Regions from separate parts of the Nocardia sp. NPDC050793 genome, predicted to be linked through region 3. Evidence: riboswitches for the same ligand, from Rfam matches in the RefSeq annotation. Region 3 holds a riboswitch; each other region holds the start of a gene.
What was found. Region 3 has a riboswitch for cobalamin ahead of cobN (cobaltochelatase subunit CobN). Riboswitches for the same ligand answer to the same signal wherever they lie in the genome.

Region 1 (9,623 bases), on a different contig from region 3:
ACTATCTGGCCTACACTTCGGGCGAGCAGAGCACGATGTCCGACGCGCTGCCGAAAGAAGTTCTGCTGCAACAGATGTTGCCCGCCGCGGTGCCCGAGGTGTTCACCCAGGGCATGGCGATGTTCGGCGGCGCGCTCATGCTGATCCTCGGCGCGCTGGCCGTCGGAAGCGGATACGGCTGGGGCACTTGGAAGACCGTCCTCACCCAGGGGCCATCGCGGTCCGCGGCGGTCGGTGGACTGCTGATCGGCCTGGCGCTGGTGGTCGTCGCGCTGGTGTGCGTGGCGTTCGCGGTGGACACCGGAGTGGCCGCGCTGATCGCGAGCACCGAATCGCAATCTATCGCACTGCCGAGTGCTTCCCGCGTCTTCGACGGACTCCTCACGGGCACAGCGATTCTCGGCATGTGGACACTCGCGGGCGCCTTGATCGGCGCACTCGCTCGCGGCCCGGCTCTCGCCGTCGGTCTCGGCCTGGTCTGGGTGCTGGTCGTGGAGAACCTGCTGCGCGCGACGTCCGCGATCTTCGCCCCGATCGCCGCGCTGACCGACCGCCTCCCCGGAACCGCCGCGGGCTCTCTCGCCGGCGCCATGCGCACCGTGGGCGGTCCCGCCACCCCCGGTGTCCTGGACACCTTGTCCCACACCGAATCCCTGACGCTGCTGGCCCTCTACACAGCCCTCTTCACCGCAGCCACCCTCACCCTCATCCACCGCCGCGACCTGACCTGACCCAGTGGACGAGCGTGCGCTAGGGCCTCGATAGAAGTGCGTGGGCGATGCGCGTCAGGCCTTGTGCGATGGCGGACGGGGTGAGCCCGCGTTCGCGTTGCGCGGTGTAGACCTCGGCGGCAAGCGGAGCCAGTAGCGGATCGATCAGTGCGTCCGGTTCCGCGATGTTCGCCGCCAGCAGCAGCGCGCGAACATGGGCGTACCAGAAGCCGTACGCGCCGGTGGTGAAGCGCGCGCCGCCGGTTTCCGCGCCGAGGGCCAGGTGGGCGTGGTTGTCGAGCAGTTCGACCATCGCCTCGTAGAAGGCGGCCATGCGGTCGGCGGGGGGTGCGCCCGGCCCGAGGGGCGGGTCGCCGTGCAGCAGGCGTTCTTGGAGGGTGCGCTCGTGCTCGTCCAACAGGGCGACGGCGATCGAGTTCGTGTCGGGGTAGCGGCGGTACAGGGTGCCACGGCCGACGCCCGCGGCTTTGGCGATGTCGTCCATGGTCACCGTGCGTGGATCGCGCCGGGCGAAGAGCTCCGCGGCGGCCGCGAGGACCTTGGCGCGGTTGCGTGCCGCGTCCGCGCGTTCGCTCGGCGGGTGGTCGAGCGGGGCGCCGGTGAGGAGGTCGGAGCGGGCATCCATGGCAACGACTCTAGCCGAATCCAGAATAAGTGGACAATGTGTCCGGTTGATTGTTAGCGTGGTAACTGGACGATGTGTCCGTTTGATCGAAGGGTTGAATCATGAGCACCTTGTTGCATCTCGACGCGAGCGCCCGGCGGCGCTCGATCAGCCGGGAGCTGAGCGCTGAGTTCGCCGCTGCCTGGCGCGCCGCACATCCGGACGGCGAGTACCGGTACCGAGATCTCGCCACGCGACCCGTTCCGTTCATCGGCGAGGCGTGGACCGAGCTGTGTGACGCGGTGCTCGCGCGCGGCGCCTTCGACCCGACCGAGCTCGACGCACTGGTGACGACCAAGGCGCAGGCCGCGGCGCTCGAGGTGCTCCGTCCTCTCTTGGACGAGGTGCTCGCCGCCGACGTGATCCTGATCGGCACCCCGATGTACAACTACTCGATTCCCGCCGCGCTGAAGGCCTGGCTGGACCAGATCACCTTCCCGCGAATGTCGCTGGGCCACCGCCGATTCGTGGTCGCCTCCGCGCGCGGCGGTAGCTATACGCCCGGTGCGCCCAAGGCGGCCTTCGACTATCAGGAGCGCTTCCTGCGCGACTTCTTCGCGGGCCATTTCGCCGTGACCGACACCGTTTTCGTGCACGCCGAACTGGCCAACTCGCGCCAGGATCCGGCACTGGCCGACCGCCGCGCCGAACACGACGACTCCTACGCGAAGGCGCTGGAGACCGCGCGATCGCTCGGCGGGGTGTACTGAAATGAACTGGCTGACACTGGGTCTCGCCGGTCTGGTCGAGATCGTCTGGTCGCAGAGCATCAAACCGACCGAGAACTTCACCCGGCCGCTGCCCACTGTGGTGTGCTTCGCGCTTGGCAGCCTCGCGGTGTATCTGCTGTCCAGGTCCATGCAGACGTTGCCCGTCGGCACCGCCTACGCCGTGTTCACCGGCATCGGCGCGGTGGGCGCGATCGGTCTGGGCATCGTGGTGCACCGTGACCCGCTCAGCGCGGGCCGGGTGTTCGCGCTCGCGCTGATCCTCGGCGGCATCGTGCTGGCCAGGGTGACCAATCCCGAGTGACCGCCGTCGGTTACGGAGGGGCGAATGCTGTGGGCGCCGGTGCGGCACGGGTATGGTCCGGTGATGGTCGACCAGTCAGTTCGCCTCCCGGATCTGTCCACACGGCCCCACGAGCTCACCGTGGAGCGGGTGATGAAGTCATCGCCCGGCCTGCTCTACGCCGCATTTACGCAGGGGTTCGACATTTGGTTCGCCGCCCCGGATTCGGTGCGGATGAGGCCCGAGGTGGACGAGCCGTTCTTCTTCGAGACCGAATTCGAGGGCAGGCGCAACCCGCACTACGGCCGCTTCCTGCGGCTGGAGCCGGAGCGTCTCGTCGAGCTGACCTGGGTCACCGGCGAAGGTGGCACCGAGGGCGCCGAGACCGTGGTGAGCGTGCAGTTCGTCAAACAGCCGCGCGGCATCCGGCTTCGCCTGCGTCACGCCGGGTTTGCCAGCGAGGCGGCCAGAGACCGGCACCGCGAAGCCTGGCCGCAGGTGCTCGAGCAGCTCGACAGGAAGCTCGGCGCGATCGTCTGACGGCTCGCCCGCCGAAGCGGTGCCCGCGATCGGTGTGTGCGGGTAGGTTCTAGCTGCACGAGTTCGGCTCACTTGGTGAAAGGACAATGATGCCAACACGTACCGCGCGCACCGCATGGACCGGTGGCCTCCAGGACGGCTCCGGTCAGGTCGAGCTGACCAGTTCGGGCGTCGGCAAGTACGACGTGTCGTTCCCGAAGCGCTCCGCCGAGTCGGCCGATGGCACCACCAGCCCCGAGGAGCTGATCGCGGCCGCGCACTCCTCCTGCTACGCCATGGCGCTCTCGGCGCAGATCGGCAACGCGGGCGGCACTCCGGAGAGCCTCGACGTGACCGCCGACGTCACCCTCGGCCCTGACCCGGCGGGCGGCTTCCGCATCAACGCGATCAAGCTGACCGTCCGCGGCCGGGTCTCCGGCCTGGACGCCGACGGCTTCCTGGCCGCGGCTGAGGCCGCCAAGGCGGGCTGCCCGGTCTCCAAGGCGCTGGCCGGCGTCGACACCATCAGCCTGGACGCCGCCCTGGCGTGACCGCTTGATTCTCCGCACTTCTCGCTTCCGGCGTGGAGTGCGGGGAGTCATGGGGTCGCGCGGCGGGCGAAGTACTCGCGAGCGCCGGATGCGTACATGGCCGGAATCGCGACGAGCACGGCGAGCACGTGGATCGTGCGCAGGCTTCCCAGCGCGAGCGAGCTCGGGGTGACGGACAGGTCGAGCCCGTCGGCGGCGAGCGACGTCAGCGGTTCCACGAGCAGCGAGGCCAGACCGAGAACGCCGAGGCCGAGCGCGAGTGCGAGCCGGGCCATCCGGTCGCCGCGCGTCATTCGCACCACGACGGCGAACACGAACAGGTAGATCGCGCCGCGCACGGCCAACCCGAGGGCGAGGCCCGAGAGGTCGGCGTCGGAGCGTTCGAGCGTCATCGCCACCCGTGCCAACGCCTCGCCTGCCCCGGCGAGCAGTGCTACGACGAAAGCCGCGGCTGCCAGCATCACCGAACGCGGTGCATCGGAAGTGCGGGCGGAACGAGAAAGGGCAGTGCCGGTCATGAAACCGACACTGCCCCTGATCTTCTGGACGCGGATCAGCCCGCGGTAGCAACCTCGCCCCGTACCGGGGTGCCAGTGCGCTGCGCGAACTCGGTGAGCGCCGCGAAACCGAGACCGAGCGCCGCCCACAGCGTGGCGGAGACGGCCAGCGACGCGACCCGGAACTGCCACAGCAGGCTCGGCGGGAAGTCGGCGGCCACCTCGTCGACGCCGGGCAGCAGGACGTAGCCCAGCGTGGTGATCAGCACGAACGCGGCCGCACCAGCGATCAGCCGGACGGTGTCCAGCTGTCCCCGCAGCAGCTTGTACGCATACACCGCGGCGCCGACGGCCGCGAGGCCGAGCAGCACCGAGGCCACCCACAGCAGGGTGCGGTCGTTGATGGTCTCCGGATCGCCGACCGCGGGCGGGTTCGCCGGGTATTTGAAGAACGGCACCGCGACGATCGCGGCCCAGCCCGCGACACCGAGCCCGATCGCCAGTTTCGGACCGGACAGGCCGGTGTGACGCCGCGCGAAATGCGCGACCGAAGCGAAGATCGCGCCGAAGGCGAGACCGCTGAGGCCGAGGGCGAGGAACTGGCCGAACTTCTGTCCGGGCCGGCCGACCAGCGGCTCCTCCCCGTCACCGTGGGAGTGGCCCGAGGCGGGTTCGTCAGGAGCGTGGTGCGAATCCTCGGTGGCCGCGTTCGCCTCCTCGATGGCGATGGCGGCGTCGACCTTGGGTTCGCCGACGAAATATCCCACCGTGGCGGCCAGCAGGCCGGCGATCAGACCGGCGAGCAGGCCGCGCAGCAGCAGGGTTTTGAGTGAGCCGGCCAGGGGGCTCGGCAGGGTGGGTTGATTCAGTGGCACGGAACACCCAGCAAGTGCCGTCCGTCATGCATCAGCTCGTGCATGAACATCCCGCTGCGCGAGATGGCGCCCTGATCGAAGCCGACCAGGTACAGCGTGAGCAGTGCGAGAAGAACGACACCTACCGTGACGAGCACGGTTGCCAGGGATTCGGTTGCCCGGCTCGGTGTATGCGCGATGGCCATTCGAGTCCTCCTAGGGATACGTCCCAACCGGACTTCGCGTCCGGCGAAACGCTTTCGCGTCCCGTGAGATGGTGGTGCGACGGTGCCGGTGTCTGGCTTTCCGGCACCGCGACCCGCCCCGGCCTGCACGGCCGGAAACGGACTCGATGCGTGGAATACAGTGGCGCGACCGCTCCGGAATCACACCGGAATTACCGCATCACCCTCGCTTGGTCACCTCGAACTGTGACACCATCGTGCGCCCGTCGTCAACACGATCGAAAGCTGTTGACCACGGTGTGGGCGAGTCGTTACCCGCTCGGCTCAGGACGCGGACTTGGCCGCGACGTCCAGGACGACCTCGAATTCGAGCAGCGAAGCGCCGGTGGCGACCGGCTTCTTGTCGCCGCTGCCCGCGTGCGCGGCGCGCGCTGGACCGTCCCGCCATGCGGCGAAGGATTCCTCGGAATCCCACTGGGTCACCACGAAATACCGGTTCTCGCCCGCGACCGGGCGCAGCAACTGGAAGCCGAGGAAGCCGGGCGAGTTCTCCACCGCGTGCGCGCGGTGCGCGAAGCGCTTCTCCAGCTCGGGTCCTGCGCCTTCGGGGACCTCGATCGCGTTGATCTTCACAACAGCCATGACCTCGACAATACGTCGCCCGCGTGCGGTCGGTCGCGCGCCCGGACGAGCCCGGGGGCACAATCGAGCCGATGTGGTACGACGAAGGCGGAGCAGGCGTGCCGATCCTGCTGCTGCACGGGTTGATGGGCAGCGCGCGCACCTGGGGCGAACAGCTCGATTGGCTGCGCCGCCACGGGCACGTCTACACCTTCGACGCGGCGGGCCACGGCCGCCCCGCGCCGCAGGAGCTGACCACCGAGGCGTTCGTCGCCGATCTCGCCGAAGCCACCGAGCGGGTCACCGAGCCGATGGTGGTCATCGGCCATTCGATGGGCGCGCTGCACGGCTGGGTCTTCGCCGCGCAGTATCCGGAACGGGTGCGCGCGCTGGTGGTCGAGGACATCGCCCCCGATTTCACCGGGCGTACCGCCGCCGACTGGGCCGCCATGATCGAAGCCTGGCCGCAGCCGTTTCCGGACGCCGATTCGGTGCTCGAGTACTTCGGTCCGGTCGCCGGGCGCTACTTCCTGAACTCGTTCGAGCACGGCCCCGACGGATACCGCCTGCACGGCTCGGTCGCGACTTTTCGCGACATCTCCGAAGAGTGGGGCACCCGCCATTTCTGGGAGCAGTGGCGGGCGGTGCGCGTTCCGGTGCTGCTCATCGAGGGTGAGCGCACCATCACACCGGCCGGGCAGATGCGGGAGATGGCCGCGACCAACCCGAACGCGGAGTATGTGCTGATCCCGGACGCCGGGCATCTGGTCCACGACGACCAGCCGGAGCGCTACCGCGCCGAGGTGGAGCGCTTCCTCGGCCGGGTTCTGGACTGAGCTGCGCCGCGACCGGCGGCGCCGCTAACGATCTCCCTCGCCCGCGAGCGCGAACAGCCCGTCGGCCGTCTGCTCGATCAACCCGTCGATCAGCAGCGAGTCGAGCGCCCGGTCGCGCTGGCCGGGATCACGGGTCCAGGCCAGGTCGAGGCGCCCCCGTTCCACCGGTCCGCTCGCGGCGCGCAGCACGTCGAGCAGGCGGCCGCGCGCCTGGCGGTCGGTGCCCTCGTACTTCTGGGTGCGGCGCACCATCTCCGACACCGGACGGCCCGCGGTCACCCACGCGCAGACCGGCAGCGGGCATCGCGCACAGTCGGGCGTGCGCGCGGTGCACACCGTCGCGCCGAGTTCCATCAGCGCCGCGGAAAACCTTGCGGCGCGGTCGATCTTCGCGGGCAGCAGCGCCTCGGTCTCGGCCAGGTCGCGCGCGGCGGGGTTGCCTGCCTCGGCGCGGCCGTGCACGGCGCGCGCGACCACCCTGCGCACATTGGTGTCCACCACCGGGACGCGCTGGCCGTAGGCGAAGCAGGCGACCGCCCGCGCCGTGTACGCGCCGATGCCGGGCAACCCGAGCAGCACGTCCACGTCGGCGGGGACCTCGTCGCCGTGTTCGGCGGCGAGCACCCGCGCGCACTCGTGCAGCCGCAGCGCACGCCGCGGATAGCCGAGCTTGCCCCACGCGCGCAGCACCTCGGCCTGGGAGGACGCTGCCATCGCCGACGGCACCGGCCAGCGCGCCACCCACTCCAGCCAGATCGGCTCGACCCGCACGACCGGCGTCTGCTGCAGCATGATCTCGCTCATCAAGATCTGCCACGCGGTGACGCCAGGACGTCGCCACGGCAGGTCGCGGGCGGTCTCGCCGTACCAGTCCAGCAGCGCGTCGGGGTCGATGCCGCGATCGCCGATTTGTTGCCGGGCCGAGGTGCCTCGACCAGTGCCGCTACGCATTGCCCTCACCGTCTCCGCCAGTCGGCGGCCAGTCCATATTTGCCGACCCGTAACGAAACAGACTCGCTGGTAGCGATTGCGTTGTGCACAATGGTCGGTATGTCTGATTCCAACCCGATCAGCGCCTGGAAGTCCCTCCGCGAGGGCAACGAGCGTTTCGTCAACGGCACGCTGTTGCATCCTAGTCAAGGGGCCGCCGACCGGGCGAAGCTCGTCGGCGGTCAGCATCCTTCCGCCATCGTGTTCGGTTGCGGCGACTCGCGCGTGGCGGCGGAGTTGATCTTCGACCAAGGGCTCGGCGACATGTTCGTCGTGCGCACCGCGGGCCACGTGGTGGACAGCTCGGTGCTCGGCTCCATCGAATACGGCGTGCAGGTGCTGAACGTACCGCTGATCGTGGTGCTCGGACACGACAGCTGCGGCGCGGTGAAAGCGACCATCGACGCGCTCGACGGCGGCGAGGTGCCCGGCGGATTCATCCGCAGCGTCGTCGAGAAGGTCTCGCCCTCCATCCTGATCGGCCGCCGCGAGGGCCTGTCCAGCGTGGACGAGATGGAGGCCAGGCACGTCGTCGAGACGAGCAGGCTGCTGATGCAACGGTCGATGATCGTTTCCCAGCGGGTCGCGACCGGCGAGCTCGCCATCGCCTGCGTCACTTACAAACTGGCCGAAGGGCAAGTCAGGTTGCAGCGTGTCGTCGGCAACATCGGCGAGGTCGTCTGAACCGGTTCAGTGCGGAGTTTCCCCAGCGTGCCGGGTGCCATACACCCGGCACCATGGCGTCGTCCCATCCGACACGCCGAGGTCCTGAGACACCGCGCCCGATGCTGCCCGTAAGTTTGAATCGTGCTGGAACCGACTGGACCGCTGCCTCCGGAGATCTACTGGCGACGTCGCGTTTTCGCCATCGGGATCCTGGTCGTGGCGCTCGCGCTGGTGATTTGGCTGGTGGTGATGGCCGTCCGCGGTGGCGGCTCGCCCGGTGACGCCAAGCAGGCCGCGTCGAGTTCGACTTCGTCGGTGAAGAAGCCGGGCGACCCGGCCAAGTCCTCGGCCGCGGACGCGCCGAAGTCTTCGGCAAGCCCGGTGCCGAGCGCGATTCCCGCGGCGGCGGCGCAGTGTCCCGATCAATCGCTCGCGGTGAAGGTGACCGTCGAGCAGCCCACCTACAAGGCGGGCGAGCAGCCGGTGTTCGGCATCGTGATCACCAACATCTCCTCGGTGACCTGTTCCCGCGACGTCGGCTCCGGGCTGCAGCAGATCTCGGTGTACACCCTCGACGGCAGCCGCAGGCTGTGGTCGAGTACCGATTGCTACCCGGACGGTCAGCCCGACGTGCGCAACATGAATCGCGGTGAACAGGCCGCGTTTCAGGTCACCTGGTCCGGCTCCACCTCGCAGCCGAATTGCGCCGGCGAGCGGGTCCCGGTCCCGCCGGGGCCGTATTCGGTTGTCGCGCAACTGGGTTCGGTGCGCAGCGCGGCCGAGCCGTTCAATATCGCCTGAGCCGGTTCACCGGCCCCTGTCGAACGAATTCTCCACACCCGGGTCGGCGAGCCGGGTCAGCCCCTCGCGGATCTGCCGCGCCCTCGGCACCCCGATCCCGTCGACGGACTGCAGATCGCTCGCGGTGGCCACGAGCAACCCCTGCAGCGAGCCGAACGAGTCGACCAGCGATTCGATATGGGTGAAGCGCAGCCGGGGAATCCGGGTGAGCGCCCGGTAGCCGCGCGGACGCATCGGCAGGTCCAGCGCCTCGATGGTGTTCGGATAGCCGAGCGGCGCAGCCAGATTGGTGAGGTCGAGCAGTTCGGCGTCGGTGAGCAGGTCCAGGCTCGCCAGCGCGTGATCCACCGCCGCAGCGGCAGGCTCGCTCGCCAGATAGTCGCGGATGAGCAGTTCGCGCAGCCACGCGCTGTCGCCGACCAGATCCTCCAGTTGCAGCGCCAGCTGGCGGCCGTCGGCCCCGAGTTCGAGCACGCTCTGCTCGATCTCTTCGGCCAGGCGGCGCACCAGTTCCAGGCGCTGGGCCGCCGACAACGCGTCGCGCAGCGTGACGACATCCTCGATCTCGCTCTCGGAGAGCTGCCCGCACACCTGATCCAGCCGGGTCTTGTAGCGCTCCAACGTGCCGAGCGCCTGGTTCGCCCTGCCCAGAATCGTGGCCGATGGCTCGACCAGGTGGCGGACGTCGTCGACGTAC
Region 2 (9,623 bases), on a different contig from region 3:
CCGTCCGGCGGCGGCACGCTCAGATCGATGGCGGGCAGCTTGTCGTGCGGGTAGACCGTGGTCGGCCGCTCACCGTGCGGCTTGTTGACGGTGATGTCGGCCAGGTACTCGAGGATCTTGGTGCCGCGGTCGGCGGACTGGCGCAGCGTCAGCAGCTGCGGGCGCTCGTCGATGAACGAGGTGGTGACCCGGCCCACCTTGAAGTCGGGGTCGTCGAGCACCGCGAGCAGGAACGGGATGTTGGTGGTGACGCCGCGGATGCGGAACTCCGCGAGCGCGCGCCGGGCCCTGGCCGCCGCGGCGGGCAGGTCACGGCCGCGGCAGGTCAGCTTGACCAGCATGGAATCGAAGTAGGCGCCGATCTCCGCGCCGAGGTTGGCGCCGCCGTCCAGGCGGATGCCCGCGCCGCCGGGGGTGCGGTAGGCGGTGATGCGCCCGGTGTCGGGGCGGAAGCCGTTGGCCGGGTCCTCGGTGGTGATGCGGCACTGCAGCGCCGCGCCGCGAATGGCCACGGAATCCTGGCTCAGGCCCAGGTCGGCGAGTGTCTCCCCGGCCGCGATACGCAGCTGCGACTGCACGAGGTCGACGTCGGTGATCTCCTCGGTGACCGTGTGCTCGACCTGGATGCGCGGGTTCATCTCGATGAAGACGTGGTTGCCGCGCTCGTCGAGCAGGAACTCCACGGTGCCCGCACAGCTGTAGCCGATCTGGCGGGCGAAGGCCACCGCGTCGGCGCAGATGCGTTCGCGCAGCGCCGGGTCGAGGTTGGGCGCGGGCGCCAGCTCGATCACCTTCTGGTGGCGGCGCTGCACCGAACAGTCGCGCTCGAACAGGTGCATGACGTTGCCGTGCTGGTCGGCCAGGATCTGTACCTCGATGTGGCGCGGGTTCACCACCGCCTGCTCGAGGAACACGGTCGGGTCGCCGAACGCGGACTCGGCCTCGCGCGACGCCGCCTCGATCGATTCGCGCAGCTGCTCGGGCGCCGCGACCCGGCGCATGCCGCGACCGCCGCCGCCCGCGACCGCCTTGACGAAGATCGGGTACTCGAGTTCGGCTGACGCGGCGAGCAGTTCGTCCACGTCCGCCGACGGCGCGCTGGACTTCAGCACCGGAAGCCCGGCCGCCCGTGCCGCCTCGATGGCGCGCGCCTTGTTGCCCGCCAGTTCCAGTACCTCGGCCGTGGGACCGATGAAGGTGATGCCCTCGCGCGCGCAGGCCGCCGCCAAATCGGGGTTCTCCGAGAGGAATCCGTACCCCGGGTAGATGGCGTCGGCGCCCGCGGTCTTGGCCGCGTCGATGATCGCCTCGATGGAGAGGTAAGCGCGGACCGGATGGCCCTGCTCCCCGATCTGATAGGACTCCGCGGCCTTCAAACGATGGACCGAATTGCGGTCCTCGTATGGGAAAACGGCGACCGTCCCGATGCCGAGTTCGTAGGCCGCGCGGAAGGCGCGGATGGCGATCTCGCCGCGATTGGCAACCAAGACTTTCGAGAACATTGAACCAAGGTACCCGGCCCCGGATACAGCGCCGACAGGGAAGTCCCCTTCGCAGCAATCTTCACAACGGGACCTAGCAGGCTTGCGAAGTTGCGTTCATCCTGGCGTCACATCTCACCGCCGCCACGCTCGGTCGGTGCGGGGAGCCGGGGGTGCGCACGGAATACCCCGGCGCCCGTTTATGCTGGACAACGCAGCTGGTTCTCCAGTGCGCCCGACGAGATGGAGCCCCGACGTCGCGCGCCCGGAGTCGAAACCCGTTCCCGGTCCTCCGGGCGGCGGGCGAGAGGGAACCCGGTGGGAATCCGGGACTGTCCCGCAGCGGTGAGCAGGAACGAACACCGTCATCACGCACTGGGCGCACGCCTGGGAAGCGACGGCAAGTAGGTCGGCGGGAGCACAGCTCCGCAGCCGGTGCCCGCGAGTCCGAAGACCTGCCAGCCGTGCCGGATACGCCGTATCCGGCGGCCACCGCCTCGTGGATTGAGCGCGCGGACCACCAGTGCTGACTTTCCGGGCTCCGTTTCCACACGGCTGCCCGCGACGTCGGCTGGTCGCCGCGTGCTCGCATGGCGATGGCTCACGACCTGAAAAGCACTGGAGCACACCGTGACTGTTTCTCAGCACACCCCTTTCACCGCGACGGTTCCCGGGCTACCGCGCGTGGGACCGCGCCGGGAGTTGAAGCGCGCCACCGAGTCGTACTGGGCCGGGCGCATCGACGCCGAGCAGCTGCACGCCGTCGCCCGCGACCTGCGGCGCACCCAGTTCGCCGAGCTGCAGGCGGCCGGACTCGACTCGATCCCGGTCGGCACCTTCTCCTACTACGACCAGGTGCTCGACACCGCCGTGCTGCTCGGCGCACTGCCGACCCGGGTCGCCGGGATCGCCGATCCGCTCGACCGGTACTTCGCGGCGGCCCGCGGCACCGACACCGTGGAGCCGCTGGAGATGACCAAGTGGTTCGACACCAACTACCACTACCTCGTTCCCGAGATCGGCGCGGAGACGACCTTCGCGTTGCATCCGGAGAAGCTGCTCGACGAACTGCGCGAGGCGCTCGAACTCGGCGTACCCGCGCGCCCGGTGGTGGTCGGGCCGATCACCTTCCTGAAGCTGGCAAAGAGCACCGGCGGAGCGGCGCTCGACCGGCTCGGCGAGCTGGTGCCGCTCTACCGCGACCTGCTGCGGCAGCTGGCCGCCGCGGGTGCGGCGTGGGTGCAGATCGACGAGCCGGTACTGGTCACCGATCTCACCGAGGCCGAGATCGAGCTGGTGCGGCGCACCTACACCGAGCTCGCCGAGGCGAGCGAGCGGCCCGCGATCCTGGTCGCCACTTACTTCGGCACGCCCGGCGAGGCGCTGCCGGCGCTGGCGGGCACCGCCGTCGAGGGCATCGCTCTGGACTTCACCTCGGCGCTGGACCTGTCCGCGGTGGCCTCGCTGCCGTCGCTGGCGGACAAGCTGCTGGTCGCAGGCGTGGTCGACGGACGCAACGTGTGGCGCACCGACCTGGATCGCGCGTTGTCCACCCTCGGCACGCTGCTCGGCAGCGCGTCGTCGGTGGCGGTGTCGAGCTCTTGCTCGCTGCTGCACGTGCCGTATTCGCTGGCGCCCGAGACCGGGCTGGACGAGCGGCTGCGCTCCTGGCTGGCCTTCGGCGCCGAAAAGGTGACCGAAGTGCGTCTGCTGGCAACGGCTTTGGCGCAGGGCACCCAGGCCATCGCGGACGAGCTCGCCGCCGCGCGCGCCGCCGCGGCGTCGCGCACCGCCGACCCGCGGCTCTCCGATGCGCAGGTGCGGGCCAGGCTCAACGCGCTCGGTCCGGATGCCACCCGGCGCGCGCCCGCCGACGAACGTCGCGCGCTGCAGGCGCACCGGCTCGATCTGCCCTCGCTGCCCACCACCACGATCGGCTCCTACCCGCAGACCTCGGAGATCCGACTGGCCAGGGCGGCGCTGCGCAAGGGCGAGATCGATGAGACCGAGTACGTGCGCCGGATGCGTTCCGAGATCGCGGACGTCGTCGCGCTGCAGGAGAAGCTGGGCTTGGACGTGCTCGTGCACGGCGAGCCGGAGCGCAACGACATGGTGCAGTACTTCGCCGAGCAGCTCGACGGTTTCGCCGCCACCGAGAACGGCTGGGTGCAGTCCTACGGCACCCGCTGCGTGCGGCCGCCGATCCTGTTCGGCGACGTCACTCGCCGCACACCGATGACGGTGGACTGGATCGCCTACGCCCAGTCGCTGACCGACAAGCCGGTCAAGGGCATGCTGACCGGGCCGGTCACCATTCTCGCCTGGTCGTTCGTGCGCGACGACCAGCCGCTGGCCGATTCGGCGCGCCAGGTGGCGCTGGCGATCCGGGACGAGACGGTCGATCTCCAGTCCGCGGGCATCCGCATCATCCAGGTCGACGAACCCGCACTACGCGAGCTGCTCCCGTTGCGCGCCGCCGACCAGCCCGCGTACCTGGACTGGTCGGTGGGCTCGTTCCGCCTGGCGACCTCCGGCGTCTCCGACGCCACCCAGATCCACACCCACCTGTGCTATTCGGAGTTCGGTGAGGTGATCGATGCGATCGCGGGGCTCGACGCCGACGTGACCTCCATCGAGGCGGCCCGCTCGCACATGGAGGTGCTCGACGACCTCAACGCCGCGGGCTTCGACCTGGGCGTGGGTCCTGGCGTCTACGACATCCACTCCCCACGGGTGCCGAGCGTCGAGGAGATCACCGCCTCGCTGCGCGCCGCGCTGAAAGCCGTTCCCGCCGAGCGGCTCTGGGTGAACCCGGACTGCGGTCTGAAGACCCGCGGACCGGTGGAGGTGGAGGCCTCGCTGCGCAACATGGTGGCCGCGGCCAAGGCGGTGCGCTAGCACGAAGGCCGGGCCGCGCTTCCCGCGCGGCCCGGCCGCTGTGCACCGAATCTCACCCGCCCCCCGGCGGACTCGACCTCCCCCGGCCCCCGGCTGCACCTCTCGGCCAGAAGCGATCTCACTCTCCCTCCGCCGGACGCCCTTGCTGCCGCCGCTTTCTCGGCGTGTAACTCTCGCAAGCCTCCCCCGCCTCCCGCACCGGACGCACCCGCGCCCTGGGACTCACCCCTTGCCGCCACGACGGCACACACCTCGACCTTTCCATGTCACCCCTCCTCACACATCGACGAAACCTTGCTCCCCACTTGCTTTGTTCGACGCGCGCCGCGTCCGTTCGGTTCCCCCCGCGGAGATCCTCGGTGCGGCAGGTGATCTCCACCGGTCAGCCAACAACGATTTTCGGCTGATCGTCAACGCCGGTCTTATGACGCCATCCATCGCCCGTCGGGCGGTCGTCGTACTACGCGTACTGGGATGAGCATGCCCTGCAGATCTGGGCGCCAAGTCGCGCCACTGCCGAGCCGAAAGTTGACGCCCTCAGCTCACAGTGTGTCGCTAACGGAAGCACTGTGGCGACGGAACCCGGGCATGAATCGGTTGGTCCGTGCCTGGTAGTCGCGGTAGCCCGGCCTCTTCTGCGCGCTGTAGTACTCGGCCGGGACAGCGCCGGTGTAGTACACGAGACACCAGTACATGATCGCCGACAGCGCGAACAGCCCGAGGCTGGCGCCGATCGCCGCGACGGGCGTGAATTCGTCGAATGCTCGGCGCAGCACCGGCAAGCACAGGACGATGATCGCGTTCCACTGCATCCACTGGAAGAAGTAGTTGGGGTGTCGGCTGTACTTCCAGAGTCCGACGTCGCAATGCCCCCGCGTATTCGTCCTCGACATCGACCGGACGAAACGGATTTTCTGAAAGTCGGCGACCGACTCCAGTACCCACGACACCGCCCACAAGATGATGCCTGCCGCTGCGACTGCGCTCATTCCGGCACCGTCGATCGCGATCACCAGCGCTGCCGGTACGGCCATGACGGTGATGTTCGAGAATGCCTGGACCAGGATCTCGGCTACGATGTCGAGCCGCTCGCTGCCCAGGGTGGCCTTTGCCCACCGCTTTCGCTGGAACCGATAGCGCGGCAGCTCACGGTCGAGTTCGCCGTGGCGCCAGAGGACCAGTGCAGCGATACCCATGCGTCCGCCCATAACCAGGAAGACGACGGCCACAGCTATGGCGAGCGGGGATCTGTCACTCATCGCGAGCGTCAGGACGCCGAGGGCAACGAGCCCCCATGGCCATGCGATGTCGACATAGGACATCCGGAGAGTGCGCCACCCCGGGATGCAGGCAGCGCCGACAAAGATGGCGAACTGGACGCCGACGTTCACCAGCAGGAAATCCCGCAGCGCTGACTCGGTGAGCATGGCGCCGAGGACGACCAGGGAAGCGAGGGACGGAAAGGCGCGGTTCGCTAGTCCTCGCGCATTGCTCGATGGGGACGGCATGCGCAAACGGTAAGATACAAGTTAGCAACTTGCAAGTGGGGTACTAGCCTTGTGGATTGTGACCAGAGTCAAGACGACACCACGGCGAAGCCAAGCCGAACGACGAGCAGAGACTCAGGATCGGCTGCTCGGGGCGACGGTATCGATGCTCGTCGAGCAGGGGTTCGTCGCGTTGAGCGCTGCAGCGGTGGCCGCTCGTGCCGGTGTCAGCCAGGGCGCGATGCAGCACTACTACCCGACGAAGGCCGCGTTGGTGAAGGCCGCTCTCGAGCGCATCGTCGAACGCTACGTGGCCGATGTGCAGGCCGAGGTCGGCCCGTTGCCGCCGGGCGCCGGGCGGTTCGAGGCACTGCTCGACTTGCTGTGGGAGGTCCACAACCTGCCGATAAGCCGTGCACTGCTCGAGCTGTACGCCGTCGGCCGCAACGATGCGGATCTCGCCGACGTTGCGGCCATGCTGGCGAACCTCGCGACTACCGCCGTCGGCGATCTGGCCGGCGAGCTCGTTCCCGAGGTTGCGGCGCGAGACGGCTTCCACGAATGGTTGCTGACCACCCTCGCCACGTTGCGCGGCACCGCACTCCTGGCGGTACCCGGGGCCGAACAGGCCCACCTCGACTGGCCCACACTCCGCGACCGGCTGACGGCCTCACTCCCGTCACCGCCGTAGTCGGATTCCGCGCGCATCGCATGGAAGAGCGCGCCGGACGCAAGGTCGGATCGACCTCAGCCCGGGAGGCCGAAGGCGCGGTTGATGGCGGCCATGTCGAAGTAGTCGCGCCAGGCGGTGATGGCGCCGTTGTGTACTTCGAAGACGCCCATGACGGGCAGTGGGGTGTCGCGGCCGTTGCCGCGCAAGGTGTCGGTGCGCTCGTTCATGACGACGTTGCCGGAGGTCACCTGGTGGTGGATGTCGAAATCGATGGCGTCGAAGGTGGTGAGGAAGCCGGCGATGAAATCGCGGATGGCGGTGCGGCCGACGATCGGCTCCATCGGAATGTTGTGGTAGACGGCGTCTTCGGCGAAGTACGAGCTGATCCGATCGGGGTCGGGATCAGACCAGCTCTGGCACATCGCGCGGACGAGTTCGTCGGGACCGGTCATGGCAACGCTCGCTTCCTTGGCGCCGGGCGGGGCATCGGGTCGATCAACCGATTCAACCAAACAATTGCTTGGTTCAACAGCGGTTGCGCCGATCGGCCCGCGCTCGCGCCGCGCGGAGGCGTCCCACACACGTTCTGCACGCACCACATAGCCGGTGCCTATGTGGCGCGTACGAAACCTTTGTGGCAGGTGTAGCCCCGCCTCGGCCGTGGCCGTTGCGGAGTTCGCCCGGCCATGACTCCTATCGCTGCCCCACCCCGCTCGCGACGAGCAGCTCGCGCTGCGGCACCCCCGTGTACTCCGACAGCGGACGGATGAGCGCGTTGGCCGCCGACTGCTCGGCGATGTGCGCGGTCCAGCCGGTGATGCGGCTCAGCACGAAAATCGGCGTGAACATCTCGATGTCGAAACCCATCAAGTAGTACGCGGGCCCGGCCGGGAAGTCGAGGTTCGGGCGGATGCCGGTGGCCTCGAACATAGTTCGCTCCAGCTCGTCGTACATCCGCAGCCAGCGCGCACCGCCGGTCACCGCGGCCACGTCGTCCAGCGCCGCCTTCATGGTGGGCACCCGGGAGTCGCCGTTCTTGTAGACGCGGTGCCCGAAGCCCATCACCTTCTGCTTGGCGGCGAGCTTGCCGCGCAACCAGTCCGCCGCGCGCTCCGGCTCGCCGATCTCCAGCATCGTGTGCATCACGGCTTCGTTGGCGCCGCCGTGCAGCGGGCCCTTGAGCGCGCCGATCGCGGCGGTGACCGCGCTGTAGAGATCGGAGCGGGTGGAGGTGACCACGCGGGCGGCGAAAGTGGAGGCGTTGAAACCGTGCTCGGCGTACAGGATCAGCGACGCCTCGAAGGCGCGGACGATCCGCTGGTCCCGCACCTCGCCGAAGCACATGGTCAGGAAGTTCTCGGCGAAGCCGAGGTGCGAGTGCGGCGCGATGGGATCGAGGCCGCGGCGGCGGCGCATGTCGGCGGCGACGACCGTCGGCAACACAGCGGTCAGCCGTAATGCCCTGGCCAGCAGGTCTTTCGGCGCGGCGACACCGTCCGGGTCGGTGCCGGCGTCCTCCGCACCGAGGTAACTCACCACCGTGCGGACGACGTCCATCGGGTGGCAGGTGTCGGGCATCTTCTCGATCAGCGACAGAATCGACCGGTCGATCCGCCGCTGCGCGCGCTCACGCTGGCACAGCAGCTCGAGTTGGGCGACGTCGGGAAGTTCGCCGTACCAGAGCAGGTAGGCGACCTCCTCGAAGCTACAGTGCGCCGCCAGATCCTGGACCGCGTAGCCGCGGTAGGTCAGCGAATTGGTCTCGGGCACGACCTTGGAGACGGTGGTGGTGTCGACCACCACCCCGGCCAGGCCCTTTCTGATCTCGGTCATGGTTCACTCGCTCAGCGTGAAGGTGAATATTCCGGAGTCGAAGTCGTTGTAGCGCTGGTAGTCGAGAAGTTCGTAGAGCCGCGCGCGGTGCTGCATGCGGTCGAGCAGACCGGATTGCGTTCCGGTCTCGGCGACCTCGGCAAGTCCCTGTTCCACCGCGTACATCGCCAGCCGCAGCGCGGTCACCGGGTAGATCACCGCGTTGTAGCCGAGCTCCTCCAGCGTCCGCGCCGAGAGCAGTTCGGACTTGCCGAACTCGGTCATGTTGGCAAGCAGCGGAACATCCACGGCGGCACGGAACTTCGCGAACTCGGCCGCGTCGGCCAGCGCCTCGGTGAAGATCAGGTCCGCGCCCGCGTCGGCGTAGGCCTTGGCGCGATCGATGGCTGCGTCCAGTCCTTCGGTGCCGCGCGCGTCGGTCCTGGCGCAGATGACGAAGCCGGGGTCGCGGCGCGCCGAGACGGCGGCGCGCAGCCTGCGCACCATGTCGTCCACCGGCACAACGGCCTTGCCGTCGAGGTGGCCGCAGCGCTTGGGGTTGACTTGGTCCTCGATGTGGCAGCCCGCCAGGCCCGCGTCCTCGAGCATGGTCACCGTGCGCGCGGCGTTCATCGGCTCGCCGAAACCGGTGTCGGCGTCGATGAGCACGGGCAGATCGGTCACCCTTGCGATCTGCCGACCGCGCTCGACCACCTCGGTCAGGGTGGTCAAACCGATGTCGGGCAGCGCCAATTCGGCCGACACCACCGCGCCGGAGACGTACACGCCCTCGAAGCCGATCCGCTGGATCACCGTGGCCACCAGCGGGTTGAAAGCGCCGGGCAGGCGCTGGATGCGACGGGAGGTCAGTCCGGCGCGGAAAACCGCCCGCTTGTCGGCTGCGGTGGTCGCGGCGGCCATCAGGCCGGAATGGAGTTGGTCGGGCATCAGAAGATCCCCTCACGAACCTCCGGTGCCCGGCCGAGGACCTCGGGCGCCACGGTGAACGTCAGCTGATCGAGTTCGCCCGCATCGAGTTTCGTGGTGCGTTGCGCCGCGTCGAGAAAACGGTCCTGCTCCGCAGGATCTACTACCCCGTCGGCCAGCGTCCGAAACTTTTCGATGTACTGGGCGCGGGCGAACGGACGCGCGCCGAGCGGGTGCGCGTCGGCGACGGCCAGCTCGTCGGCGATGGTCTCGCCGCTTTTCAGCGTCACCACCGCACGCGCGCCGAATGCCTTCTCGTTCGGGTCGGTCGAGTGGTAGCGGCGC
Region 3 (9,623 bases):
CTGGCCCGAGGACCTTTCACGGTCGAGGAGGAGTCCCGCCTGCTGGCGAGCCGTCGTATCGATGTGCTCGTGACCAAGGACAGCGGCGGCGATCGGACCGAGGCCAAACTGGCCGCGGCCCGCGCGGCGCGTCTGCCGGTGGTCGTGATCGATCGGCCGCCGCTGCCCGCGGGGGCCGAGGTTGTCGAAACGGTGGCCGAAGCCTGGAAATGGTTGCGGGCCAAGGCATCCGGCGCGCCATGATCAGCGCCCGAGCAGCGCGGGCAGCCGATCGAACCAGGCGAGTACCGCGCGCTCGTAGCCGATGCCGAAATCCAGGGTGGCCCGCTGGTGCGGCCGGAGGGGATCGCAGTCCCGCGTCAGGTAACGATCGAGGCGGCGCTGGTGCACCTCGCGGTTGGCCGCGATGAGCCGGTCGAGGTGCTCGGCGTCGAGGTGGTCCCCGAAGGACATGGTGAGCAGCAGCGGCACCCGGATGGTCTCGGCGCCGGGATCGCGGGTGACCCACTCGAGAAACGCCTCCCGGCCCGCGTCGGTGATCCGGTAGGGCGTGCGCTCGCGCGCGCCGGTCTCGCCCTTCACCACCAGTCCCGCCGTGTCCATGGCTGCCAGCTCGCGGTACACCTGGCTCTGCGTGATCGTCCAGAAATCGCCGATCCGGTCCTGCGCGATCGTCACCAGGTCCCAGCCGGACATCGGACCCTCGTGCAGGAAACCGAGCAGCGACGCGGCCGTCGAATTCAACGGCTTACGCCGGATGGTCGTCGTCACCGAACGCTCCCTTCATCGACGTTCCATAGTGGAATGTTAGCGCAACGATCCCGCTGTCGGTTCTCGGGTCGTCATTCGCTCTGTCGTGTGGCGCCCGGTCCGGGTATGCGTCGGAGCAGGTGGTCGAGCAGTTCGGTCGCCGCCTCGTTGGTGTGAACCCCGGCCACCATACTCTGGGTGAGCGCTGCGGCGGCGAGCACGATCAGGGTGGCGTCGCGCTCGGCGTCGGCCGAATCGCCGGTCCGGCGGAGCTGATCGGCGACAGCCGTGACCAGCCCGCGGCTACCACAACCCGCGCGTCACGCCCGGTGGTAGCGCCGCGAGGTGAAGACGCGAGTGCCGTGCGCGGTGTCGACCGCGGCGGTGGTGGACGCGCCGATGATCAGCAGGGTGCGCATGTCCACGTCGGCCGGATCGAGATCGGCGAGCGACACCACCCGCACCGACTCGGCCGGTCCGCCGACATCGCGGCCGAGCACCACCGGAGTGCCGGGCTTGCGGTGCTCCAGCAGCAGATCGCGCATCGCGCCGACCTGCCAGGTGCGCTGCGAGGACGCCGGGTTGTAGATCGCGATCGCCATATCGGCCGCGGCGACCGCCGAAAGACGTTGCGCGACAACCTCCCACGGCTTGAGCCGGTCGGAGAGCGAGATCATCGCGTAGTCGTGTCCGAGCGGCGCGCCGACCCGGCTGGCCACGGCATTGGCCGCGGTGAGGCCGGGCAGCACCCGCACCGGCACGTCCTGCCACTGCGGATCGGCGGATTCCTCCAGCACCGCGGCCGCCATCGCGAACACGCCAGGATCGCCCGAGGAGACCACCGCGACCTTGGCGCCGCGTTTCGCCAGATCCAAAGCCATGGCGGCGCGTTCGGACTCCACGCGGTTGTCGCTGGCGTGCCTGCGCTGGCCCGGGCGGTGCGGCACGCGATCGATGTAGGTGGTGTAGCCGACCAGATCGGTGGCGGCGGCCAGCACCTCGCGCACCTCCGGCGTCGTCCAGTCCGCCGCGCCGGGGCCGAGACCGACGACGACCACCTCGCCGGGCGAATTCGCTTCCGCCGGAACAGCTGTCGAGTTCGAGGCCGTATCGCCGGTCGCCGCGGCGATCCGGGGCAGCGGCGTGGTCGGCCGCGGGCCTGGCACCAGCGTGATCGAGAAGTACGGCACGTCGGCGTCGTTCACCTCGGCGGCGGTGCGCACCTTCTCGCGGTCGGTGCTCGCCCGCTCCACGTAGTAGGCGTCGTCGAGCCGCCCCGCGTCCGAGAGCGCCTGCCGCACACCCGGATAGGTGCGTCCGAGCTTCATGATGGCGGCGGCGTCGGTGTCGCGCAGGCGGCGGGTGAGCTCCTCGGTCGGCATGGTGCCGGGGAGCACGGTCAGCACCTGTTCGCCCTCCACCAGCGGGGTGCCCAGCGCCGCCGATGCCGCGCTCACGGAGGTGATGCCGGGAATGATCTCGGCGTCGAAGCGGTCGGCCAGCCTGCGGTGCATGTGCATGTAGGAGCTGTAGAACAGCGGATCTCCGGCGGCGAGCAGGGCGACCGACCGGCCCGCCGAAAGGTGCGCGGCCAGCCGTTCGGCGGCCTGTTCGTAGAACTCGTCGATCGCGCCCTGGTATCCGCCGGGATGATCGGTGGTTTCCGTCGTGACCGGGTAGACGAGGTGTTCCTCGAGCTGGCCCTGGCGCATGTAGGGCGCGGCGATGCTGCGGGAGATGCTGCGGCCGTGCCGCGCGGAGTGGAAGGCGATCACGTCGGCGGCCGCGATGACGCGCGCCGCCTTCACCGTCACCAGCTCGGGGTCGCCCGGCCCGAGCCCGACGCCCCACAGTTTGCCCGCTGTACTCATTCCGCTTCGCTCGCAATCGCATTCAGTGCCGACGCGGTGATGGCGCTGCCGCCGCGCCTGCCGCGCACCGTCAGGTATTCGACGCCGCCGTAGGCGGCAAGCGCGTCCTTGGACTCGGCGGCGCCGACGAAGCCGACCGGAATGCCGAGGATCGCGGCCGGGCGCGGGGCGCCCGCGTCGAGCATGTCCAATAGGTGAAAGAGCGCGGTCGGTGCGTTGCCGATGGCGACCACCGCGCCGTCGAGCCGGTCGCGCCACAGCTCGAGCGCCGCGGCCGAGCGGGTATTGCCCAGTGCCGCGGCCAATTCCGGCACGCGGGGGTCGGCCAGGGTGCAGATCACCTCGTTGTCGGCGGGCAGCCGTTTGCGCGTCACGCCGGAGGCGACCATGGTGGCGTCGCAGAGGATCGGCGCGCCCGCGTGCAGCGCCGCCCGCGCGGCCGCGACGACACCGGGGGAGAAGGCGATGTCCTCGGTCAGATCCACCTGTCCGCAGCCGTGGATCATGCGGACGACCACCCGCGCCACGTCCGCCGGGAACGCGCTCAGGTCCGCTTCCGCGCGGATCGTCGCGAACGACTGCCGATAGATCTCGGCCCCGTCGGTGAGGTAGCTGGTGCGCACGTCGGACATGGGGACCACCTTATGGGGCGCCCGAACGGACCTCGCCGACAGCCCGCGCGCGGCGGAGCCGCTCCTCGGCCGGTCGCGGGTCAGGTGCGCGGTCGTTCGAGGATGCGGGACATGACGATCGCGCTGCGGGTGCGCCCGACGCGCGCGTTCTCCCTGATGCGTTCCACGGTCGACTCGATCTCGGCCATGTCGGTGGCCATCACATGCACCAGCGCGTCGGCCTCGCCCGCGATCGTCCAGACGCCCACCACCTGCGGGATCGGCTCCAGGCTTCGGCGCAGCTCGGCCGGGGTGATGTTGTCGCGGTAGTACACCTCCACGTAGGCCTCGGTGGTCCAGCCGAGCGCCGCCGGGTTCACCAGCGCCGTGAAGCCGGTGATCTGCCCGCTGGCGACCATGCGGTCCACCCGGCGCTTGACCGCGGGCGCGGAGAGACCGACCGCGGAGCCGATCTCCTGGAAGGACGCGCGGGCCGAGCGCAGCAGATGGCCGAGGATCCGGCGGTCGGTATCGTCCACGTCACATCACCTTCCGCTCGGCACAACGATTCGCCGTACACACGGCGATCTGCGCAATGATTCGGCATTCCTGACGCAATGGTAGGCCGTTTACCTTCGGATCAGCCGAATCCGCGCCTGACCTCGGGAGCCCACGATGACATCGGTAGCTACCCTCCAGACCACCGAGCCAGCCCCGGCACGCCGACCCGTGCCGCGCCGGTTCGTGATGTGTCGCCCCGACCATTTCGACGTCCGGTACTCGATCAACCCCTGGATGGACCCGGACGCCCCGGTGAACCGCGCACTGGCGCTCGCCCAATGGGACGCCTTGCGCGAGACCTTCGAGCGCCACGGTCACCGGGTCGACGTGGTTCCCGGTGAGCCAGGGCTTCCCGACATGGTGTTCGCCGCCAACAGTGGCCTCGCCGTCGGCGACCGGATCATGTCGGCGCGCTTCACCCATCCCGAACGCGCCGCCGAGGGCCCCGCCTTCCACCGCTGGTTCACCGGACGCGGCGGCGTCGAGGTCGTGGCGGCGGCGGAACTCAACGAGGGCGAGGGCGATTTCGCCTTGGTCGGCGGACGCTTCCTGGCGGGCACCGGTTTCCGCAGCTCCGCCGCGGCCCACCGCGAGGTCGAGTTGCACTTCGAAATCCCGGTGATCTCACTGGAATTGGTGGACCCGCGCTTCTACCACCTGGACACCGTCCTGATGGTCCTCGACGACGCCACCATCGCCTACTACCCGCCCGCCTTCGACGAAACCAGCCGCACCCTCCTCACCGGCCTGTTTCCCGATGCCATCGAGGCGACCGCCGCCGACGCCGCGGTCCTCGGCCTGAACGGCGTCTCGGACGGCTACCACGTCTTTCTCAGCCCGCAAGCCACCGACCTCGCCGCCGCCCTCCGCGCCCGCGGCTACCTCCCGGTCCCGGTGGACGTCTCGGAACTGTTGAAGGCGGGCGGCGGGATCAAGTGCTGCACCTTGGAGTTGCATTGACCTCGAGTGGTAGCCGCATGTCTCAGTCGAGGCGATAGCCGCCGGGGGTCGCCACCACGTCGGTGACGACGCCGCGCGGGCGGCCGCAGCGGCGGTCGCAGCCGGACCAGTGCTGGCGGCCCGCGACCGTGACGTCCCCGGCGGGGATGATCTGCTCGCGCGCGGTCTCGGCCGCCGCGCCTTCGGACAGGACGCGGCCGGATTCGACGGCGGCGGTGACGTCGGCGCGCACGTCCGTGAGCGACTTCGCGCAGCCGGGCTGTCCCGCGCAGGCGCTGACGTGCAGCCAGGGGGAGTCGGCGTCGAAGATCAACCCCATCGGGGCCAGCACGCGCACCACCTGCTCGGCGGCCCATTCGTCGAGGTCGGCGATGACCAGGCTGCGCCACGGTGTGACGATCACCGGACGTTCGACGGCCGCGACGAACTCGGCGACCCTGGCGTCGAGCGCACCGAGCCGCACGCCGGCGCCGAGCGCGACCATGCCGTCGTCCTGGTTCAGCCAGCCGATCGGAACATCCTGGGCGGCAACGATTTCCATGCGCTCGGTGCCGGGAGTCAGGCCGAGCGACTCGATGATGCGGGCCGGGCCGTCCGCGATCTCGTGCAGCCGCCACTGACCCGAGCTCACCTCGAGGAAACCCTCCGCGGCGGCCAGCGCTGTATCGACGGCCTCCGCTCCGGTGACGCGGACGCCGGTATCGGTCCCCGCCAGCAGCAGCGCGAACTCGTCGGGACCGACCGCGTGGACGCCGATGTCGCCGCCCAGCGTGCTGACGTCGCCGCGCCCGTCGTCGAGCGTGAACAGCACCCGCCCCGGCAGTTTCGCCAACCGGGGCGTCGCGCACAGCCGGGCATCGAGGTCGCCGATCAGCCCGCGCACGTCCGCGAGCCCGCCGACCCGCCCGGACAGCGGCGAGGCCACGATATTGCGCACCCGCTCGTGCGTCCGGCTCGGCAGCAATCCGGCCGCGGTCGCGCGCGCGGTCAGCTCCGCGGCGTCGCGCACTTGCCGCAGCTGGAGATTGCCACGGGAGGTGAGTTCGATCGCGCCGTCGCCGAGTTCGCTCGCCGCGGCGGCCAAGGCCAGCACCTGTTCCGGCGTGAGGTGTCCGCCGGGCACCCGGATGCGGGCGAGCGGTCCGTCGGCGGCCTGATGGAGCCGGAGCACACCGGGGCAGGAATCGGGGGCGGTTCGGGTCATAGCTCCCTCAGCCTACGTGCGCGATCAGGTCGTGAGACCGCGCGTCCGTGCGCTGCTTCACCGAGCGCGGTGACCCCGCGATCGATAGGGCCGCGGCAAGACCCGCACCTCGGCAGCTACGACCTCGGCGTCGAGCGCACGCCCGCGGGCTGGCGCGTCAACAAGTTCCACTACCTGCTGAAGGTCGTCGACGGCAACGCCGACCTGTCCTGAACCGGGGGTACGGCGGTCCGCACCGGGCCGGGTAGCATCGGCGTGCTCGGCGGGCGACGAGGAAACCGGTGCAATTCCGGTGCGGTCGCGCCACTGTGAACAGCCAGACCCTCTCCGGCGAGCACCACACCCGATGGGCGCGTCACCCGAGGAAGGTCACCCGTGATCCTGCTGCTGTCCACGTCCGACACCGATCTGCTCAGCGCGCGCGCCAGCGGCGCGGACTACCGGCTGGGCAATCCCGCCCGCCTGCTGGTCGACGACCTACCCGGGCTGCTGGACGGGGCGGATCTCGTGGTCGTCCGCATTCTCGGCGGCAAACGCGCCTGGGAGGACGGGCTCGCCGCGCTGCGCGACAGCGGCGTACCGATGGTCGCGCTCGGCGGCGAGATCGCGCCGGACGCCGAGCTGATGGAATGCTCGACGGTGCCCGGCGGCGTCGCGGCCGACGCGCACAACTATCTGGCCGCGGGCGGCCCGGAGAACCTGCGGCAGCTGCACAACTTCCTGTCCGATACGGTCTTGCTCACCGGCCACGGCTTCACGCCGCCGGTGCAGCTGCCGAGCTGGGGCGAGCTGGATCGCGAGGCCCGGTTCCCGGCGCCCGTCGCCGGTGTGCCGACCGTAGCGGTGATCTACTACCGCGCCCAGCATCTGGCGGGCAACACCGGCTATATCGACGCACTGTGCGCAGCGATCGAGGACGCGGGCGCGCGACCGCTGCCGCTGTACTGCGCCTCGCTGCGCACCGCCGAGCCCGAGCTGCTGGCCACATTGCGTCAGGCGGACGCGCTGGTCGTCACCGTGCTCGCCGCGGGCGGCACCAAACCGGCGACCGCGTCGGCGGGCGGCGACGACGAGGCGTGGGACGTCGGCGCGCTCGCCGACCTGGACGTGCCGATCCTGCAGGGCCTGTGCCTGACCAGCGGCCGCGCCCAGTGGGAGGACAACGACGACGGTCTCTCGCCGCTGGACGTCGCGACCCAGGTGGCGGTGCCGGAATTCGATGGCCGCATCATCACGGTGCCGTTCTCGTTCAAGGAGTTCGACGCCGACGGCCTGTCCACCTATGTCCCCGATCCGGAGCGGGCCGCGCGGGTCGCGGGCATCGCGACACGCTACGCGCGGCTGCGCCACATTCCGGCCGCCGAGAAGCGGCTGGCCGTCGTGCTCTCCGCCTATCCCACCAAGCACGCCCGCATCGGCAACGCCGTCGGCCTCGACACGCCCGCGAGCGCCATCCGGCTGCTCACCGAATTGCGTTCCGCCGGTTATGATCTCGGCGACCAGGGCGAGGTGCCCGGCCTCGAGGAGCGCGATGGCGACGCGCTCATCCACACGCTCATCGCGGCCGGCGGGCAGGACCCCGACTGGCTCACCGCCGAACAGTTGGAGGGCAACCCGATTCGCATCGGCGCCGCCGCCTACACCGCGTGGTTCGACACCCTGCCCGAGGACCTGCGCGAGGCCGTCGTCGAGGCATGGGGCCCGCCGCCGGGCGAGCTGTACGTCGACCGTTCGGCCGATCCGAAAGGCGAAATCGTCATCGCCGCACTGCGTTTCGGCAATGTGGTGCTGATGGTGCAGCCGCCGCGTGGGTTCGGCGAGAACCCGGTCGCGATCTACCACGATCCCGACCTGCCGCCAAGCCACCACTACCTTGCCGCCTACCGCTGGCTGGCGGCGCCCCAGGCGGCGGGCGGTTTCGGCGCGGACGCCATGGTGCATCTCGGTAAGCACGGCAACCTGGAGTGGCTGCCGGGCAAGACCCTCGGCATGTCGGCCTCGTGCGGCACCGACGCGGCGCTCGGCGATCTGCCGCTGATCTACCCATTCCTGGTCAACGACCCCGGTGAAGGCACCCAGGCCAAGCGTCGCGCGCACGCGACCCTGGTCGACCACCTCATCCCGCCCATGGCGCGCGCCGAAAGTTACGGCGACATCTCGCGATTGGAGCAACTGCTCGACGAGCACGCCAACATCTCCGCGCTCGACCCGGCCAAGCTGCCCGCCATCCGCCAGCAGATCTGGACGCTGATGCGCGCGGCCAAGATGGACCACGACCTCGGGCTCGCCGAACGCCCGGACGAGGAGTCCTTCGACGACATGCTGCTGCACGTCGACGGCTGGCTGTGCGAGATCAAGGACGTCCAGATCCGCGACGGACTGCACGTTCTCGGCCAGGCGCCCGCGGGCGACGGCGAGCTCGACCTGGTGCTGGCGATGTTGCGCGCCCGGCAGCTGTGGGGCGGCGAGGTGTCGGTGCCCGGTCTGCGAGAGGCGTTGGGGCTGAACGAATCCGGCGGTGAGGCCCGTGAGCGGGTCGACCTGATCGAGGGCAGGGCGCGCGAGCTGCTCGGCGCGTTGCAGGCCGCCGACTGGTCGGTCGACGCGATCGACGGACTGGTCGCGGAGTTCGCAGACACCCTGGCGCCTTCGGGTGCGGCGGCTGTCGGCGGCGCGGAGCCCGGTACGGCCGGCGCGGTGCGAGCCGTGCTGCGTTTCGCCGCCACCGAAGTGGTGCCGCGCTTGCGGCAGACGGGCGTCGAGATCGAGCGGGTGCTGCACGCCTTGAACGGCGGGTTCGTCCCTGCGGGACCGAGCGGCTCGCCGCTGCGCGGCCTGATCAACGTGCTGCCCACCGGCCGCAATTTCTACTCGGTCGATCCGAAGGCGGTGCCGTCGCGGCTGGCCTGGGAGACCGGTCAGGCCATGGCCGAGTCGCTGGTCGAACGCTATCGGGCCGATCACGGCGAATACCCGCGTTCGGTAGGGCTTTCGGTGTGGGGCACCTCGGCCATGCGCACCTCCGGCGACGACATCGCCGAGGTACTCGCGCTGCTCGGGGTACGCCCGGTGTGGGACGAGGCCAGCCGACGCGTCACCACACTCGAGGTGATCCCGCTGCCCGAACTCGGCAGGCCGCGCATCGATGTGACCGTGCGCATCAGCGGATTCTTCCGCGACGCCTTCCCGCACGTGCTCGCCCTGCTCGACGACGCCGTCCGGCTGGTGGCCGAACTGGACGAGCCCGCCGAATCGAATTACGTTCGCGCGCACGCCCAGTCGGATCTCGCCGAGCACGGCGACGCGCGCCGCGCCACCACCCGGATCTTCGGCTCCAAGCCCGGCACCTACGGCGCGGGCTTGCTTCAGCTCATCGATTCCAAGAGCTGGCGCACCGACGACGACCTCGCGCAGGTCTACACCGCCTGGGGCGGTTACGCCTACGGCCGCGATCTCGACGGCGCCCCCGCGGCGGACGACATGCGCTCTGCCTATCGCCGAATCACGGTGGCCGCCAAGAACACCGACACTCGCGAACACGACATCGCCGACTCCGACGACTACTTCCAATACCACGGCGGCATGGTCGCCACCGTGCGCGCGCTCACGGGTAAGAATCCGGAGGCCTACATCGGCGACAGCACCCGGCCCGACGCGGTGCGCACC

Region 1: linked by a shared signal. The riboswitch ahead of AB0H50_RS35185 (CbtB-domain containing protein) and the one ahead of cobN (cobaltochelatase subunit CobN) in region 3 are both predicted to bind cobalamin.
Region 2: linked by a shared signal. The riboswitch ahead of metE (5-methyltetrahydropteroyltriglutamate--homocysteine S-methyltransferase) and the one ahead of cobN (cobaltochelatase subunit CobN) in region 3 are both predicted to bind cobalamin.

The regions. Positions count from the first base shown of each region.
Region 1 is NZ_JBFAHG010000021.1:8,918-18,540, reverse strand. It holds gene AB0H50_RS35225 (ABC transporter permease) at 1-731, shown strand, start outside; gene AB0H50_RS35220 (helix-turn-helix domain-containing protein) at 751-1,356, opposite strand; gene AB0H50_RS35215 (NAD(P)H-dependent oxidoreductase) at 1,458-2,105, shown strand; gene AB0H50_RS35210 (multidrug efflux SMR transporter) at 2,107-2,427, shown strand; gene AB0H50_RS35205 (SRPBCC domain-containing protein) at 2,491-2,946, shown strand; gene AB0H50_RS35200 (OsmC family peroxiredoxin) at 3,036-3,476, shown strand; gene AB0H50_RS35195 (hypothetical protein) at 3,524-3,994, opposite strand; gene AB0H50_RS35190 (CbtA family protein) at 4,030-4,848, opposite strand; gene AB0H50_RS35185 (CbtB-domain containing protein) at 4,839-5,033, opposite strand; cobalamin riboswitch at 5,099-5,282, opposite strand; gene mhuD (mycobilin-forming heme oxygenase MhuD) at 5,337-5,654, opposite strand; gene AB0H50_RS35175 (alpha/beta hydrolase) at 5,726-6,469, shown strand; gene AB0H50_RS35170 (A/G-specific adenine glycosylase) at 6,494-7,420, opposite strand; gene AB0H50_RS35165 (carbonic anhydrase) at 7,520-8,143, shown strand; gene AB0H50_RS35160 (hypothetical protein) at 8,267-8,926, shown strand; gene disA (DNA integrity scanning diadenylate cyclase DisA) at 8,933-9,623, opposite strand, start outside.
Region 2 is NZ_JBFAHG010000001.1:797,428-807,050, forward strand. It holds gene AB0H50_RS03615 (pyruvate carboxylase) at 1-1,502, opposite strand, end outside; cobalamin riboswitch at 1,750-1,959, shown strand; gene metE (5-methyltetrahydropteroyltriglutamate--homocysteine S-methyltransferase) at 2,112-4,379, shown strand; gene AB0H50_RS03625 (DUF1295 domain-containing protein) at 4,922-5,770, opposite strand; gene AB0H50_RS03630 (TetR/AcrR family transcriptional regulator) at 5,946-6,557, shown strand; gene AB0H50_RS03635 (limonene-1,2-epoxide hydrolase family protein) at 6,614-6,991, opposite strand; gene AB0H50_RS03640 (bifunctional 2-methylcitrate synthase/citrate synthase) at 7,233-8,372, opposite strand; gene prpB (methylisocitrate lyase) at 8,376-9,299, opposite strand; gene prpD (2-methylcitrate dehydratase PrpD) at 9,299-9,623, opposite strand, start outside.
Region 3 is NZ_JBFAHG010000008.1:17,214-26,836, forward strand. It holds gene AB0H50_RS25165 (cobalt-precorrin-6A reductase) at 1-243, shown strand, start outside; gene AB0H50_RS25170 (PadR family transcriptional regulator) at 244-771, opposite strand; gene AB0H50_RS25175 (precorrin-2 C(20)-methyltransferase) at 1,071-2,621, opposite strand; gene AB0H50_RS25180 (precorrin-8X methylmutase) at 2,618-3,253, opposite strand; gene AB0H50_RS25185 (Lrp/AsnC family transcriptional regulator) at 3,334-3,771, opposite strand; gene ddaH (dimethylargininase) at 3,908-4,753, shown strand; gene cobG (precorrin-3B synthase) at 4,776-5,957, opposite strand; gene AB0H50_RS25200 (hypothetical protein) at 6,027-6,170, shown strand; cobalamin riboswitch at 6,177-6,304, shown strand; gene cobN (cobaltochelatase subunit CobN) at 6,333-9,623, shown strand, end outside.